DNA from 2 places in the Achromobacter sp. 1011811831 genome. Region 1 is predicted to be linked to the other one. Evidence: riboswitches for the same ligand, from Rfam matches in the RefSeq annotation. Region 1 holds a riboswitch; the other holds the start of a gene.
What was found. A riboswitch is a leader RNA that binds a small molecule or an ion and turns the genes downstream of it on or off. The one in region 1 is predicted to bind glycine.
Positions count from the first base shown of each region.

Region 2: it holds a riboswitch for glycine, as region 1 does, so the genes downstream of both, gcvT (glycine cleavage system aminomethyltransferase GcvT) here and AC6LJ9_RS09520 (D-amino acid dehydrogenase) in region 1, are expected to answer to the same signal.

Region 1 covers NZ_JCBANG010000017.1:72,563-80,276, reverse strand. The annotation lists gene AC6LJ9_RS09545 (AraC-like ligand-binding domain-containing protein) at 1-775, shown strand, start outside; gene AC6LJ9_RS09540 (hypothetical protein) at 807-1,271, opposite strand; gene AC6LJ9_RS09535 (NAD/NADP octopine/nopaline dehydrogenase family protein) at 1,453-2,550, shown strand; gene AC6LJ9_RS09530 (3-hydroxybutyryl-CoA dehydrogenase) at 2,552-3,559, shown strand; gene ampC (class C beta-lactamase) at 3,624-4,790, opposite strand; glycine riboswitch at 4,982-5,083, shown strand; glycine riboswitch at 5,087-5,168, shown strand; gene AC6LJ9_RS09520 (D-amino acid dehydrogenase) at 5,215-6,444, shown strand; gene AC6LJ9_RS09515 (MFS transporter) at 6,550-7,714, opposite strand, start outside.
Region 2 covers NZ_JCBANG010000029.1:30,012-37,725, forward strand. The annotation lists gene AC6LJ9_RS13440 (Orn/Lys/Arg family decarboxylase) at 1-1,212, shown strand, start outside; gene AC6LJ9_RS13445 (BaiN/RdsA family NAD(P)/FAD-dependent oxidoreductase) at 1,236-2,441, shown strand; gene AC6LJ9_RS13450 (superoxide dismutase) at 2,607-3,221, shown strand; gene AC6LJ9_RS13455 (ZIP family metal transporter) at 3,247-4,140, shown strand; glycine riboswitch at 4,227-4,321, shown strand; glycine riboswitch at 4,351-4,485, shown strand; gene gcvT (glycine cleavage system aminomethyltransferase GcvT) at 4,566-5,666, shown strand; gene gcvH (glycine cleavage system protein GcvH) at 5,754-6,131, shown strand; gene gcvP (aminomethyl-transferring glycine dehydrogenase) at 6,223-7,714, shown strand, end outside.

The sequences.
Region 1 (7,714 bases):
CGACGCCGGCGACATCGCCAGCTATTACCTGGTGCGCGCCACGCTGGCCGGCAGCGGCATGGTCGAGCTGGGTCGCCGCAGCGCCGCCATCCGCGCCGGCAGCCTGACCGTCTCCTCGCCCTCCGAGCGCAGCCTGATCCGCGTCGGCAGCGACTGCCGCAGCCTGATCCTGCGGGTGGAGCGGCCGGCGCTGGAACGCCGCCTGCAGCAGCTGCTGGAGCGCCCGCTCAGGACGCCGCTGGTGTTCGACGTGGACGTGGCCGAGGGTTCGTCGGGCATGGCGGCGGTGCGCCAGACGCTGGACTATCTGTGCCGGCTGCACCAGGACCCGGACATCGACCAGCTGGCGCCGGCGCTGGCGGCGGGCTTCCCGGACTACCTGATGTCATTGCTGCTGATGCAGCTGCCGCACAACTACAGCGACGCGCTGCGCGCCGACCGCCGGCAACCGCTGCCGCTGCACGTCAGGCGCGCGCGCGACTACATCGAAAGCCATCTGGACGAGCCCGTCACCCTGGCGGAGCTGGCCGCGCTCTCCGGCGTGTCCACCCGCACCTTGCAGAACGGCTTCGCGCGCTTCCTGGGCCAGAGCCCCATCGACTACATCCGCGGCCAGCGGCTGGCCCGCGTGCACGCGGCGCTGGAACAGGCCGGGCCGGGCGACAACGTCACCGACATCCTGCTGCGCCACGGCGTGACCAGCTTCGGCCACTTCGCCAGCCACTACCGCAAGCGCTACGGCTGCCGGCCGTCGGACACGCTGCGCGGCCGCTAGCGCCAGCACGGGCCGGCGCCCGCGCGCCGGCTCAACCGCCGGCGCCGCGATGGCGGTATTCGCCCGGCGCGCCCAGCACCGCCTGGAACTTGCGGGCTTCGCCCGAATAGGCATGCTTGGCGGGTATGGTCAGCGTGGCGCCCGACAGGCCGTTGCGCTTCGGTCCGCAGGACCAGAAGCTGTCGGAGATCTCGGCGTACGGCACCCGGGCCACGACGCGCGGCGGCTGGCCGGACTTGGCGCCGCCGGACTTGGCATCGGCCAGCCACTCGATCCAGACGCGGCAGCTGACATGCTCGAAACCCACGTTCTCCAGGATCACCCGGTAGGTGCCCTTCGCATCGCCGGAACGCCAATGTCCGCCCTCCAGCGTCGCCACGAGTTCGGCCTCGTCCAGGTTGGTGTCGGGACTGACATCGGCGCTGGCATCGGCTCCCGCAACGGCGGAAGCCGCCAGGAACGAAAGGCTCAATAGCGCTGCGGCAAGGATTTTCATGATTCTGACGGCCTGTTGGAAAGCGATGTCGAAAATTGGAGCATGCGCCCGCCGTGGTTTGTAGCACACCGCAGGTCGGCCCGAATCCCTTGCCGGAATGGAACGGCGCTTGCGCGTTCGGCGCAGACCGGCCGCCGTCCGCGCCGCTAGGATCGTCGCATCGTCATCAAGGAGCACGATCATGCGCGTCACTGTCATCGGAGGCGGACACGGCTGCTACGCGGCCGCCGCGGACCTGCACGAAAAAGGCCACGAGGTGCGCTGGTGGCGGCGCGACGCCGAGGCCGGCGCCGCGCTGGCCAAGGCCGGCGGGCTGGAGGTCACCGACTATCGCGGCGCCCGCCGCATCGCCATCGGCGACGGCCCCGGCCAGCTGCGGCTGGCGCGCGAACTGCGCGACGCGGTCCAGGGCGCCGAGCTGATCGTCATCCCGCTGCCCGCCACCACGCACGACGATCTGGCGCCCCGGCTCGCGCCGCTGCTGGAGGACGGGCAGGTGGTGTTCCTGCCGCCCGGCACCTTCGGCTGCCACCTGTTCGCGCGCGCCCAGCGCCAGGCCGGCAACCGCGCTCAGGTCGCCTATGCCGAGACCGGCACCCTGCCCTACCTGGCGCGCAAGCACGGCCAGCGCGTGGTCATCAGCGGCTACGCCACGCGCCTGCCCACCGGCGTCTTCCCCCTTCGGCTGGCCGATGCCGCGCTGCGGCGGCTGGCCCAGGCCTATCCCAGCGTGGAGCCGGCCGGCGACGGCCTGTCCGGCGCGCTGATGAATGCCGGCCCCATCATCCACCCGCCGCTCATCCTGATGAACGCCGGCCCCTTGCAGCATTTCGAGCGCTGGGACATCCACAACGAAGGCACCCAGCCGGCCATCCGCGCCGTGACCGATGCGCTGGATGCCGAGCGCGTCGCGCTGCGCGAGGCGCTGGGCTATGGCGCGCCGCATTTCCCGCTGGCTGACCACTACGCCCAGGAAGGCGATGAATGGATGTACGGGCGCGGCGCCCATGGCCGCCTGACCGACAGCGGCGACTGGCGCGAGACCATCGACCTGCACTGCCACCGCTACATGCTGGAGGACACGCGGCTGGGCCTGTCCTTCCTGGTGTCGACGGGCCGCTGGGCCGGCGTGCCCATGCCGGTGGCGCAGGGCCTGCTGGCCCTGGCCTCGGCGCTGACCGGGCGCGACCTGTACGCCGAGGGTCGCACGCTGGAGAACCTGGGCCTGTCCACTCTGTCGCGCGCCGACATGCGCGCGCTGCTGCAGGAGGGCTATTGAGATGGCCGCCCCCTTGTGCGTGATCGGCGCCGGCCGCATGGGACAGGGCATCGCCGCGTCCTACCTGATCGCCGGCCTGGAGGTGTCGCTGATCGACCTCAAGCCCCGCGCCGCCGATGAACAGGCGCGCGTCCACGATGCGGCGCGCGCGGCCGTGCGCGCCGAGCTGGGCATGCTCGCGCGGCTGGGCGTGCTGAGCGAGGACCAGGCCGACGCCGCGCTGGCCCGGCTGCGGTTGCGCGCGAGGGACGACGCGGCCGCCGACCTGCGCGCGGCGCGCGCGGTGTTCGAGGCCGTGCCCGAACGCCTGGACGCCAAGCGTGACGCGCTGCGCTGGCTGGACGAGGCCTGCCCGGCCGACGCCGTGGTGGCATCGACCACGTCCACCTTCCTGGTCACCGAACTGGCGGCGCTGACGGCGCATCCGCAACGCTTCCTGAACGCGCACTGGCTCAACCCGGCCAGCCTGATCCCGCTGGTGGAAGTCAGCCGGGGCCCCGCCACCCGCGACGCCGCCGTCGACCAGCTGCTGGAACTGCTGCGCATGGCGGGCAAGACGCCGGTGATGTGCGCGCCGTCCGCCGGCTACATCGTGCCGCGCATCCAGGCGCTGGCCATGAACGAGGCGGCCCGCATGGTCGAGGAAGGCGTGGCCAGCGCCGAGGACATCGACACCGCCGTGCGCCTGGGCTTCGGCCTGCGCTTCTCGGTGCTGGGCCTGCTGGAATTCATCGACTGGGGCGGCGGCGACATCCTCTACTACGCCTCGCGCTACCTGGCCGGCGCGCTGGACCCGCGCTTCGCGGCGCCGGACGTGATCGCGCGCAACATGGAACAGGGCCGCAACGGCTTGCGCGACGGCCAGGGCTTCTACGACTACGCCGGCGTGGACGTGGACGCGTATCGGATGCAGCGGCTGGAGCAGCTGCGCGACCGGCTGGCGCTGCTGGGCCTGCTGCCGCGCTGTGGCTCGGCGCTGGCCGGGGCCGGCGCGGCGCCGGCCGCCTGACCGGAGACCGCCCGGCAGACCGGCCTGGGCAACGCCTGCCGCCGCGGCTCCCTGGCGCGTCCGCTCAACGGCCTCCCGTCTCCAGCGCGTCCAGCACCTCATAGGCCAGGCGCACGCGATCGGCGTTGGGATAGTTGCGGTTGGCCAGGATCACGATGCCGATCCGGCGTCCCGGCACGAAGGCGACGTAAGCGCCAAAGCCATTGGTGGCACCGGTCTTGTTGATCCAGGCGTCGGCGCGCGGCGCCAGCGGCGGACGCAGCGCGCGCACGTCGTGCGTCTCGAGGGCGACCGTGTTGGCATTGCCTTCCAGCACGGTGTCCAGCGGCGCCGGATAGCGGTACTGCTCCCACACCAGGTCCTGCGTCATGCCGCCCAGTTCGAAATAGCCCCGGTGCGTGTCGGCGATGGCCTGATCCAGCTTGGCGTCGCCGCTGGTGCCGCCCAGGTTCAGCTCCACGAAGCGCAGCAGGTCGCGGGCGCTGGTCTTGACGCCGTAGGCCTCGTCGGCCAGCACGCCGGGACTCACGCGCACCGGCTGGTTGCGCTTGTCATAGCCCTGCGCGTAGCGCGCCATCTGGTCGGCCGGCACCTGCAGATAGGTGCTGGGCAGGCCCAGCTTGGGCAACAGCGTGCCCTGCATCAGCGGCACATAGGCCTGGCCCATGGCATTGGCGGTCGCCACGCCCAGCATGCCGATGCTGGGATTGGCGTAGGTGCGGCGCGTGCCTTCCGCGTAGCTGGGCTGCCAGGCCTGCAGATAGGCCATGAGCTGGGCGCGGTCGCGCACCGTGTCGGGCACCTGCAGCGGGAAGCCGCCCGCCGTATGCGTGGCCAGGCCCAGCAGCGAAACCTTGCCAAAGGCGCTGCCCGCCAGCTCGGGCACGTGGCGCTCGACCGGATCCGCCAGCGACAGCCGGCCCAGCGCCTGGGCGTAGGCGGCCAGCGTGGCCGAATAGGTCTTGCTGATCGAGCCCACTTCGAACAGCGTGTCGTTGGTGACCGGCGCGCGCGTCTCCCAGGAAGCCAGGCCGAAGCTGTAGAAATGCTGCTCGCCCTGCCGGGTCACGGCCACCGCCATGCCGGCGATTTCATGCTGCTTCATCACCGTCAGCACGGCCGCGCGCACGCGCGCGTCGGCGTCATGGATGGGGGACAGCGCCGACGCGGGCAGCGATGCGGCAAGGGTGACGGCCAGCAGGCAGCGGCGGAACAAGGCGGACAGGCGCATGGAGAACTCCCGGAAAACAGCGCGAACAAGACGGGCGGGGCCAGGCGGCGGCATTGCCGCCGGGCGGCGACGACGGGCATGCCGGCGCGCGCCCCGCGCGAACCCAGGATGGTAGCGCCGCCGCGCTCATACTGGTACTAACCCTGAATTCCAGGACGCGGAATATTTGGCTATCCTGCCACGGTCGTAGCAAACACCACGCAGAAGAGACTCGCCCCGGCCCGGCCGCGCGGCGGGCGCCGACGGAGCAACCGCCCCGGAAACTCTCAGGCAGACAGGACTGCGCGGTGTAGACGATCTGGAGAGAGGCGCCTTGCGCGCCCACCGAAGGGGAACCCCGGCACGCGCCGGGCAAAGCTCTCAGGTACCGGGACAGATGGGGTGCAGCGGCCGTCCGGCCGTCGCCACGCCATCTGGAGCAATCATGCCCCGCATCGCCATCATTGGCGCCGGTATTACCGGCGTCACGTCCGCCTACGTCCTGCGCAAGCAGGGTTACGACGTTTCCGTCTACGACCGCCAGCGCTACCCCGCGATGGAAACCTCCTACGCCAACGGCGGCCAGCTGTCGGCCAGCAACGCCGAGGTCTGGAACAGCGCCGCCACCGTGCTCAAGGGCCTGCGCTGGCTGGGTCGCAGCAACGCGCCGCTGCTGCTCAATCCGCGCTTGAGCTGGCACAAGTATTCCTGGCTGCTGCAATTCATGCGCCAGATCCCCAACCACCGCCGCAACACCATCGCCACCACCCGGCTGGCGATCGAGGCGCGCCAGCACCTGTACGACATGGCCGAGGCCGAAGGCATCGACTTCGACCTGGAGCGGCGCGGCATCCTGCACATCTACCACGACGCCGCCAGCTTCGAGGCCGCGCGGCGCGGCAACGAGCTGCTGCGCGAAGGCGGCCTGGAACGCTACGCGGTCACGCCCGAGGAGGCGCGCGACATCGAGCCGGCGCTGCAAACGGCCTGCCACGCCGGCTTCTACACGCCGTCCGACGCCACCGGCGACATCCACAAGTTCACGCGCGGCCTGGCCCAGGCCTGCGAGCGGCTGGGCGTGCGCTTCGTGCAGGACGCCGACGTCGCCGCGATCACGGCCGACGGCGCGGGTTATGCGCTGGACCTGGCCGGCGCGGACGGCGGCGGCGGCGACCGGCACCAGGCCGACGCCGTGGTGGTCTGCGCCGGCGCGGCCAGCCGGCGCTTCGCGCGGCAACTGGGCGACACGGTCAACATCTATCCGGTCAAGGGCTACTCGATCAGCGTGCACCTGGACGACGCCGCCAGCCGCGAGGCCGCGCCGCGCGTCAGCCTGCTCGACGAGGCCGCCAAGATCGTCACCAGCCGGCTGGGCGACCGCTTCCGCGTGGCCGGCACCGCCGAGTTCAACGGCTACAACCTGGACATCCGCGCCGAACGCGTGCAGCCGCTGGTGGACTGGACCCGCCGCCACTTCCCCGGCGTCAGGACGGCGCGCGTGGTGCCCTGGTGCGGGCTGCGCCCGATGACGCCGGACATGATGCCGCGCGTGGGTCCGGGCAAGCGGCCGGGCGTGTTCTACAACACCGGCCACGGCCACCTGGGCTGGACCTTGTCGGCGGCCACCGCGCAGCTATTGGCGGCCAGCGTCGGCGAACGGCTGCGGCCGCACTGAGACGACGCGGGCGCGGCGGCGCCCGCAGCCGGCTGGCCGCAACCGACGGACCACCGCTCGCCGCCAGTGATTGGCCGCCCGCGGCTCGCCGCCCGTCGCCTTGCGCTAGCGCGCCAGCCGGCGCATCGCCAGCGCGACGATCGCGGTCGAGGTCAGCTGCATGGCGGCCACCACGTACAGGCCGGCGGCCACGCCGCCGGTCCATTCCTTCATCCAGCCCATCATGAAGGGCGTGGCGAAGCCGGCCAGGTTGCCGACCGAGTTGATGAAGGCGATGCCGCCGGCGGCGGCCGTGCCGGTCAAAAAGCCCGCCGGAATCGCCCAGAACACGGGAAACGCGCCCAGCACGCCGATGGCGGATACGCTCAGCGCGGCCATCGCCAGCACGGGATTGCCGATGTAGGCGGCGGTCAGCGCAAGCCCCGCCGCGCCGACCAGCGTGGCGCCGGCGCAATGCAGGCGCCGCTCGCCGGTCTTGTCGGAGTGCGCGCCGTTGAGCACCATCGCCACGGTGCCCAGCGTGAAGGGGATCGCCGACAGCAGGCCGATGTCCAGCGCGCCGCGCACGCCCAGCTCGCGCACCAGCGACGGCATCCAGAACGCCAGCGTGGCGTTGCCGCCGACGATGCAGAAATAGGCGGCCGTGCACAACCACAGCGCCGGCTGGCGCAGGGCCTGGGCGAAGCTGGCGTGCTTGCCGCCGTGGCGCTGCTCGGCCTCCAGCTCGGCTTCCAGCGCCGTCTGCTCGGCGGCCGACAGCCAGCGCGCCTGGCGCGGCCGGTCCGGCAGGTAGCCCAGCACCACGATGCCGGCGATCACCGAGGGTATGCCCTCCAGCACGAACAGCCATTGCCAGTTGCGCAACGGCGCCACGCCGTCCATGCCGCTCATGATGAGGCCCGCGATCGGGCCGCCGACCACGCCGGCGATGCCGAAGGACGTCATGAACCAGCCGTTGATGCGGCCGCGCCGGCCGGCGGGGATCCAGTACGTCAGGTACAGCATGACGCCGGGAAAGAAGCCCGCCTCGAACACGCCCAGCAGGAAGCGCAGCAGATAGAACGAGAACGGCGTCGTGACGAAGGCCATGGCCATCGACGTCAGCCCCCACAGGATGGTGATGCGCGCCAGGGTCTTGCGCGCGCCGATGCGCTGCAGCAGCAGATTGCTCGGCACCTCGAACAGGAAATAGCCGATGAAGAAGATGCCCGCGCCCAGGCCGTACACGGCCTCGCTGAAGCGCAGGTCCTGCAGCATCTGCAGCTTGGCG
Region 2 (7,714 bases), on a different contig from region 1:
CACGTCGACACGCTGCACTTCGACGAAGCCTGGCTGCCGCACGCGGCGTTCCACGAGTTCTACCGGGACATGCACGCCATCGGCCAGGACCGCCCGCGCAGCAAGGACGCGATGGTGTTCGCCACGCACTCCACGCACAAGCTGCTGGCCGGCATCTCGCAGGCTTCGCAGATCATCGTGCAGGAGTCCGAGACCCGCAAGCTGGATCGCAACGTCTTCAACGAGGCGTACCTGATGCACACGTCCACGTCGCCGCAGTACGCGATCATCGCGTCCTGCGACGTGGCCGCCGCCATGATGGAACCGCCCGGAGGCACCGCGCTGGTCGAGGAAAGCATCCGCGAAGCCATGGATTTCCGCCGCGCCATGCGCAAGGTGGAATCCGAATTCGGCAAGAACGACTGGTGGTTCAAGGTCTGGGGCCCGAACCGCCTGGTGTCCGAAGGCATCGGCAACCGCGACGAATGGATCCTGGAGTCCAACGAGCATTGGCACGGCTTCGGCGACCTGGCCGAAGGCTTCAATATGCTGGACCCGATCAAGGCCACGATCATCACCCCGGGCCTGGACATGTCCGGCAGCTTCGGCGAGACCGGCATCCCGGCCGCGCTGGTGTCCAAGTACCTGACCGAGCACGGCGTGGTGGTCGAGAAGACCGGCCTGTATTCGTTCTTCATCCTGTTCACCATCGGCATCACCAAGGGCCGCTGGAACACGCTGCTGACCGCGCTGCAGCAGTTCAAGGACGACTACGATCGCAACCAGCCGCTGTGGCGCATCCTGCCCGACTTCTGCAAGGTGCACCGCCGCTACGAGCGCATGGGCCTGCGCGACCTGTGCCAGCAGATCCACGAGGCCTACCGCGAGCGCGACGTGGCCCGCCTGACCACCGAGATGTACCTGAGCGACATGGTGCCGGCGCTCAAGCCGTCCGACGCCTTCGCCCGCATGGCGCACCGCGAGGTCGAGCGCGTCGACATCGACAAGCTGGAAGGCCGCGTCACCGGCGTGCTGCTGACGCCGTACCCGCCGGGCATCCCGCTGCTGATCCCGGGCGAACGCTTCAACCGCACCATCGTGCAGTACCTGCAGTTCGCGCGTGAGTTCAACGAGCGCTTCCCGGGCTTCGAGACCTACATCCATGGCCTGGCCGACGAGGTGGGCGAGGACGGCGAGAAGCGCTACTACGTCGACTGCCTGAAGGAAGAGTGATCCCGCAAGGATCCGGAGCGCCGATGTTGTTTGACGTTGCCGTGCTGGGCGCCGGCGCCGCGGGCATGATGTGCGCCGCGGTGGCCGGCCAGCGGGGCTTGCGCGTGGTCCTGGTGGACCACGCCGAGCGCCTGGCCGAGAAAATCCGCATTTCCGGCGGGGGCCGCTGCAATTTCACCAATCTCGGCGCCGGCCCCGCCAACTTCCTGTCCGAGAACCCGCACTTCTGCCGTTCGGCGCTGGCGGGCTACACGCCGCAGGATTTCCTGGCGCTGCTCAAGCGCCATCGCGTGTCCTGGCACGAGAAGCATCGCGGCCAGCTGTTCTGCGACGATTCCAGCGAATCCATCATCGGGCTGCTGCGCGCCGAGTGCGACGAGGGCGGGGTGGCCTGGCGCATGGGCTGTTCGGTGGCCGAGATCGTCCATGGCGAGCAGGGTTTCGAGCTGCGCACCAGCCAGGGCCTCATCCGCGCGGCCAAGCTGGTCGTGGCCACCGGCGGCATGGCGATCCCGCAGCTGGGCGCCACCGATTTCGGCCTGAAGATCGCGCGCCAGTTCGGCCTGAAGATCGTCGAGCCACGGCCCGCGCTGGTGCCGCTGACCTTCGACGCGGCGCAGTGGCAGCCTTTGTCGGCGCTGTCCGGCGTGGCGCTGGAAGTGAGCCTGTCCACGGGGCAGGGCAAGGCGCGTGGCGAGTTCCTCGAAGACCTGCTGTTCACGCATCGCGGGCTGTCGGGGCCGGCGATCCTGCAGATTTCCAGCTACTGGAAGCCGGGCGAGCCCATCGTGGTGGACCTGGCGCCGGGCCGTGACCTGGCCGCCGAGCTGCTGGACGCCAAGTCCGGCAACCGCCAGCAACTGCACACGGTGCTGGCCGGGCTGTGGCCCAAGCGGCTGGCCGACGCCTGGCTGGCGCTGGCCGAGCAGGGCGGCAAGCCGGGACTGGCCGCCTTGCGGCTGGCCGACGCGCCGGACAAGACGCTGCGCGGGCTGGCCCAGGACATCCATCAATGGACGCTGGTGCCCAGCGGCACGGCCGGCTACAAGAAGGCCGAGGTCATGCGCGGCGGGGTGGACACGCGCGGGCTGGACCAGAAGTCCATGCAGGCGCGCACCGTGCCCGGCCTGTACTTCATCGGCGAGGCCGTGGACGTGACCGGCTGGCTGGGCGGCTACAACTTCCAGTGGGCCTGGGCCTCGGGCGTGGCTTGCGGCAAGGCGCTGTAGCGACGGGATCGGGCCGCCGCCGGGTACGCGTCCGGCGGCGATAGGCCGGCCTTATCGCGCGGATTGTGACAATCTCGTTGTGGTATTAAATAAAAATAAATATCATTTGTGTTTTCGATAGTGATTCGTTCCCATCACCAACGGACGATCTGACGGAGACACCAGATGGCCTATACCTTGCCCCCGCTACCCTACGCCTATGACGCGCTGGAGCCGCACATCGACGCGCTGACGATGGAGATCCATCACAGCAAGCATCACCAGACCTACGTCAACAACCTGAACGCCGCCCTGGAAGGCGCCGGCCTGTCGACCGACGAACCGGTGGAGGCGCTGGTGGCGCGGCTGGACCAGCTGCCCGCTGCCATCAACGCGGCGGTGCGCAACAACGGCGGCGGTCACGCCAACCACAGCCTGTTCTGGAGCGTGATGTCGCCGCGCGGCGGCGGCGCGCCCGACGGCGCGCTGGCGCATGCCATCGCGTCCGACCTTGGCGGGCTGGATGCCTTCCGCGAAGCCTTCACCAAGGCCGCGTTGACCCGCTTCGGCAGCGGTTGGGCCTGGCTGTCGGTGACGCCGGCCGGCAAGCTCGTGGTCGAGAGCAGCGCCAACCAGGACAGTCCGCTGATGCACGGCAATACCCCGATCCTCGGCCTGGACGTATGGGAGCACGCCTACTACCTGAAATACCAGAACCGCCGCCCCGAGTACATCGGCGCGTTCTACAACGTGATCGATTGGCCCGAGGTGGCGCGCCGCTACGCGGCCGCCGTGGGCTGATCGCGGTTACGCCAGCGAGGCGCCCATGAACACATTCAGCCGACACCGGATCCGACCCGCCGCCACCAGCGTCAGCATCTGGACGCTGGCCGTGCTGGTGTCCTGCCTGGCCCTGTACCAGCTCTGGGTCTACCTGGACGTGCGCGCGCCGCACGTGGCCGACGCGCTGCTGGGCGGCATGATGGCCGCCGCCGCGACCGCGCTGGGCACGCTGCCCGTGCTGTTCGCCCAGACCCTGCCGCAGAAGGTGCAGGACAGCCTGTACGGTTTCGGCGCCGGCGTCATGCTGGCCGCCAGCGCCTTCTCGCTGGTGGCGCCCGGCATCGCCGCGGCCGGCGAGCTGGGGCATGGCCCCTGGGGCGCCGGCATCCTGGTCGGCGCCGCCATCCTGCTGGGCGCGGCGGTGCTGCTGCTGATGGACCGCTGCCTGCCGCACGAGCATTTCATCAAGGGCAGGGAAGGCATCGAGGCGCATCGCCTGCGCCGCACCTGGCTGTTCGTGTTCGCCATCACGCTGCACAACCTGCCCGAAGGGCTGGCCATCGGCGTGGGCTATGCCGGCAACGACCCGCTGCGCGGCACGGCGCTGGCCACCGGCATCGCCATCCAGGACATCCCCGAAGGGCTGGTGGTGGCGGTGGCGCTGATGGCCGCCGGTTACAAGCGCGCCTTCGCGGTGGCGCTGGGCATGCTGTCGGGTCTGGTGGAGCCGCTGGGCGCGGTGCTGGGCGCGGCCGTGGTGGGCTGGTCGGCGGCCTTGCTGCCGTGGGGACTGGGCTTTGCCGCCGGGGCCATGCTGTTCGTCATCAGCCATGAAATCATTCCCGAATCGCACCGCAAGGGACACGAGGTCTACGCCACTTGCGGGCTGATGCTGGGCTTCGTGCTGATGATGTTGCTGGATACCGCGCTGGGCTAGCGGCCGCGGCCCCGAACGGCGCGCGGACAGCCGGGTTTCCTCGCTTTCCGGCGCCCGAGGTTTCGATGTATGCTTGCGCCGCTGTCATGCATGTTGCGGGAGAGAGCGGCCATCAAGCTGGCCGCCGCCGAAGGCGCAATTCGCCCGGAATCGCTCAGGTAACCCATACCGTCCATGCTTGCCCTGTCCCGGTTTTCGGTCGATGTGGCAAAACAGCACTCTGGAGAGACCTGGCGCCGCGCCTTTCAGGCCGTCCCGAATGGGGACGTAGCGGGCAGCCCAGGCGCCGAAGGTGCACACCCGCCACGCGGGGCAACTCTCAGGCAAAAGGACAGAGGGGCGGAAGATTCAGCCGTGCCGTGGACGCGTGTCCGCTGGCGGCTTTCCGCAACCCTGGCAACGCTGCCGCTCCGGAGTTCCCGCGCATGTCCGCAACCCTCAAACGCACCCCGCTGGCCGACGAACACATCGCCTCCGGCGCCCGAATGGTCGACTTCGGCGGCTGGGACATGCCGCTGGCCTACGGCTCGCAGCTGGAAGAGCACCACGCCGTGCGCCAGGACGCCGGCATGTTCGACGTCTCGCACATGCTCAACGTCGATGTGACGGGCCCGGACGCCTTCGCCTTCCTGCAGCGCCTGGTCGCCAATGACGTGGCCAAGCTGACCGTGCCGGGCAAGGCGCTGTACAGCTGCATGCTCAATCCGCAGGGCGGCGTGATCGACGACCTGATCATCTATTTCTTCGCCGCCGACCAGTGGCGCGTCGTGGTCAATGCCGGCACCGCCGACAAGGACATCGCCTGGATGCAGCGCGTCCGGCAGTCCGGCAAATTCGACGTGGCCATCGCACCGCGCCGCGACCTGGCCATGATCGCCGTGCAGGGCCCCAACGCCCGCGCCAAGGTCTGGGCCGCGCGTCCGGCCTGGCAGGCCGCCAGCGAACCGCTGACCCCGTTCGTGGCCGCCCAGGTGGGCGACGATACGCTGGTGGCCCGCACCGGCTACACCGGCGAGGACGGCTTCGAGATCGTGCTGCCCGCCACGCAGGCCGTCGCGCTGTGGCGCGACCTGGCTGCGCAGGGCGTGCGTCCCTGCGGCCTGGGCGCGCGCGACACGCTGCGCCTGGAAGCCGGCATGAACCTCTACGGCCAGGACATGGACGAGCTGATCCAGCCCGACCAGGCCGGCCTGACCTGGACGGTATCGCTGAAGAACGCCGAGCGCCGCTTCATCGGCCGCGACGCGCTGGAACAATTCGCCACCCCGGCCGCCTTCCTCGGCCTGAAGCTGCAGGAACGCGGCGTGATGCGTGCCCACATGGCCGTGCGCGCCAAGCAGGGCGCGGGCGAGCTGACCAGCGGCACCATGTCGCCCACCCTGGGCGTGTCCATCGGCTTCGCCCGCCTGCCCGTGGGCGTGGTTCCCGGCGACACGGTCGAGGTGGACATCCGCGGCAAATGGGTGCCCGCCCTGGTCTGCAAGCTGCCGTTTGTCCGTAACGGCAAAGCCGTCGAACACTCGTAAACTCGAAGCTTCGCGCGCGCCGGCCGGCAGGCCCGCGCGCGAGGCGCGCAATCCTTTTTCCCCATCCGAATAGCCCCAGGAGTTCCCATGAGCCTGCCCACCGATCGCAAGTACACCGAGTCCCATGAATGGGTCAAAGCCGAAGGCGACGTGTTCGTCGTCGGCATCACCGACACCGCCCAGGACCAGCTGGGCGACCTGGTCTTCGTCGGCGACGTCAAGGTCGGCGCCAAGCTGGCCGCTGGCGAAACCGCCGGCGTGGTCGAGTCGGTCAAGGCCGCCTCCGACATCTACGCGCCCGTGGCCGGCGAGATCGTCGCCTTCAACGAAGAGCTGGAAAGCAATCCCAACCTGATCAACGAGTCGGCCTTCACCGCCTGGATCTTCAAGATCAAGCCGGACAACGCCGCCGACGCGGACAAGCTGCTGGACGCCGCCGGCTACGAAGCCGTCGCCAACGGCTAAGCCCGTCCCGCGCGGGCTGGCCGCTGCCGCCGCCTGCCCGCGCGCTGCCATACCGATCGTCCCCGACGCTCACGCACCCGAGATCCTCCCCATGTCGCGCGCCCTAGACACCCACACCGACTTCATTCCCCGCCACATCGGCCCCTCCGACGCCGACCAGGCCGCCATGCTCGCCGTGATCGGCAGCCCCAGCCTGGACGCGCTGATCGAAGAAGTCGTGCCGCCCAAGATCCGCAGCCAGGCCCCGCTGGCGCTGCCGCCCTCGCGCAGCGAAACCGACGTGCTGGCCGAGCTCAAGCAGGTCGCCGGGCGCAACAAGGTCTACCGCAGCTACATCGGCCAGGGTTACTACGGCACGCAGACGCCCAACGTGGTGTTGCGCAACATTCTTGAGAATCCCGCCTGGTACACGGCCTACACGCCTTACCAGCCCGAGATCTCGCAGGGCCGCCTGGAGGCCCTGCTGAACTACCAGACCATGGTCGCCGACCTGACCGGGCTGGACATCTCCAACGCCTCGCTGCTGGACGAGAGCACGGCCGCCGCCGAAGCCATGACGCTGGCCCGCCGCAGCGCCAAGTCCAAGAGCCCGGTGTTTTTCATCTCGCGCCACGTGCACCCGCAGACCATCGAGGTCGTGCGCACCCGCGCCGAGGGCCTGGACATCGAGATCGCCGTGGGCGACGAGGCCGAAGGCCTGCCGGAATGCTTCGGCGTGCTGCTGCAATACCCGCACAGCACCGGCTCGGTGGCCGACTACCGCAAGCTGGCCGACGCCGCTCACGCGCAGGGCGCGGTGGTGGCCGTGGCCACGGACCTGCTGGCGCTGGCCGTGCTGGCTGCGCCGGGCGAGTGGGGTGCCGACATCGCCGTGGGCTCGGCCCAGCGTTTCGGCGTGCCGTTCGGTTTCGGCGGCCCGCATGCCGGCTTCATGGCCTGCAAGGACGCCTACAAGCGCAACATGGCCGGCCGCCTGGTCGGCGTGTCCAAGGACGCGCAGGGCAACCCGGCCATGCGCCTGGCGCTGCAAACGCGCGAGCAGCACATCCGCCGCGAAAAGGCCACTTCCAACATCTGCACCGCGCAGGTGCTGCTGGCCGTGATGGCCGGCATGTACGCCGTGTGGCACGGCCCGGCCGGCATCCGCCGCATCGCCAACCGCGTCAACCGCTACACCGCAATCCTGCGCGCCGAGCTGGTCAAGCTGGGCGTGAAGGTCGCCAACGACAGCTTCTTCGACACGCTGCTGCTGGAAACCGGCGCGGCCACGCCCGCCATCCTGACCGCGGCCGACTGCGCCCAGGTCAACCTGCGCCGCGTCGACGGCGCGCGTCTGGCCGTCTCGCTGGACGAGACCGTCACCGCCGCCGACCTGCAGGCCCTGGTCAACGTGTTCGCCTCCGGCCTGGAACGCGATGACCTCGAGCTGGACGTCGACGCCCTCGACGCCGCGGCCGCCAGCGGCATCCCCGCCGCCGTGGCCCGCGAAAGCGCCATCCTGGTGCACCCGGTGTTCTCCAGCGTGCAGTCGGAAACCGACATGCTGCGCTACCTGCGCAAGCTGGCCGACAAGGACCTGGCGC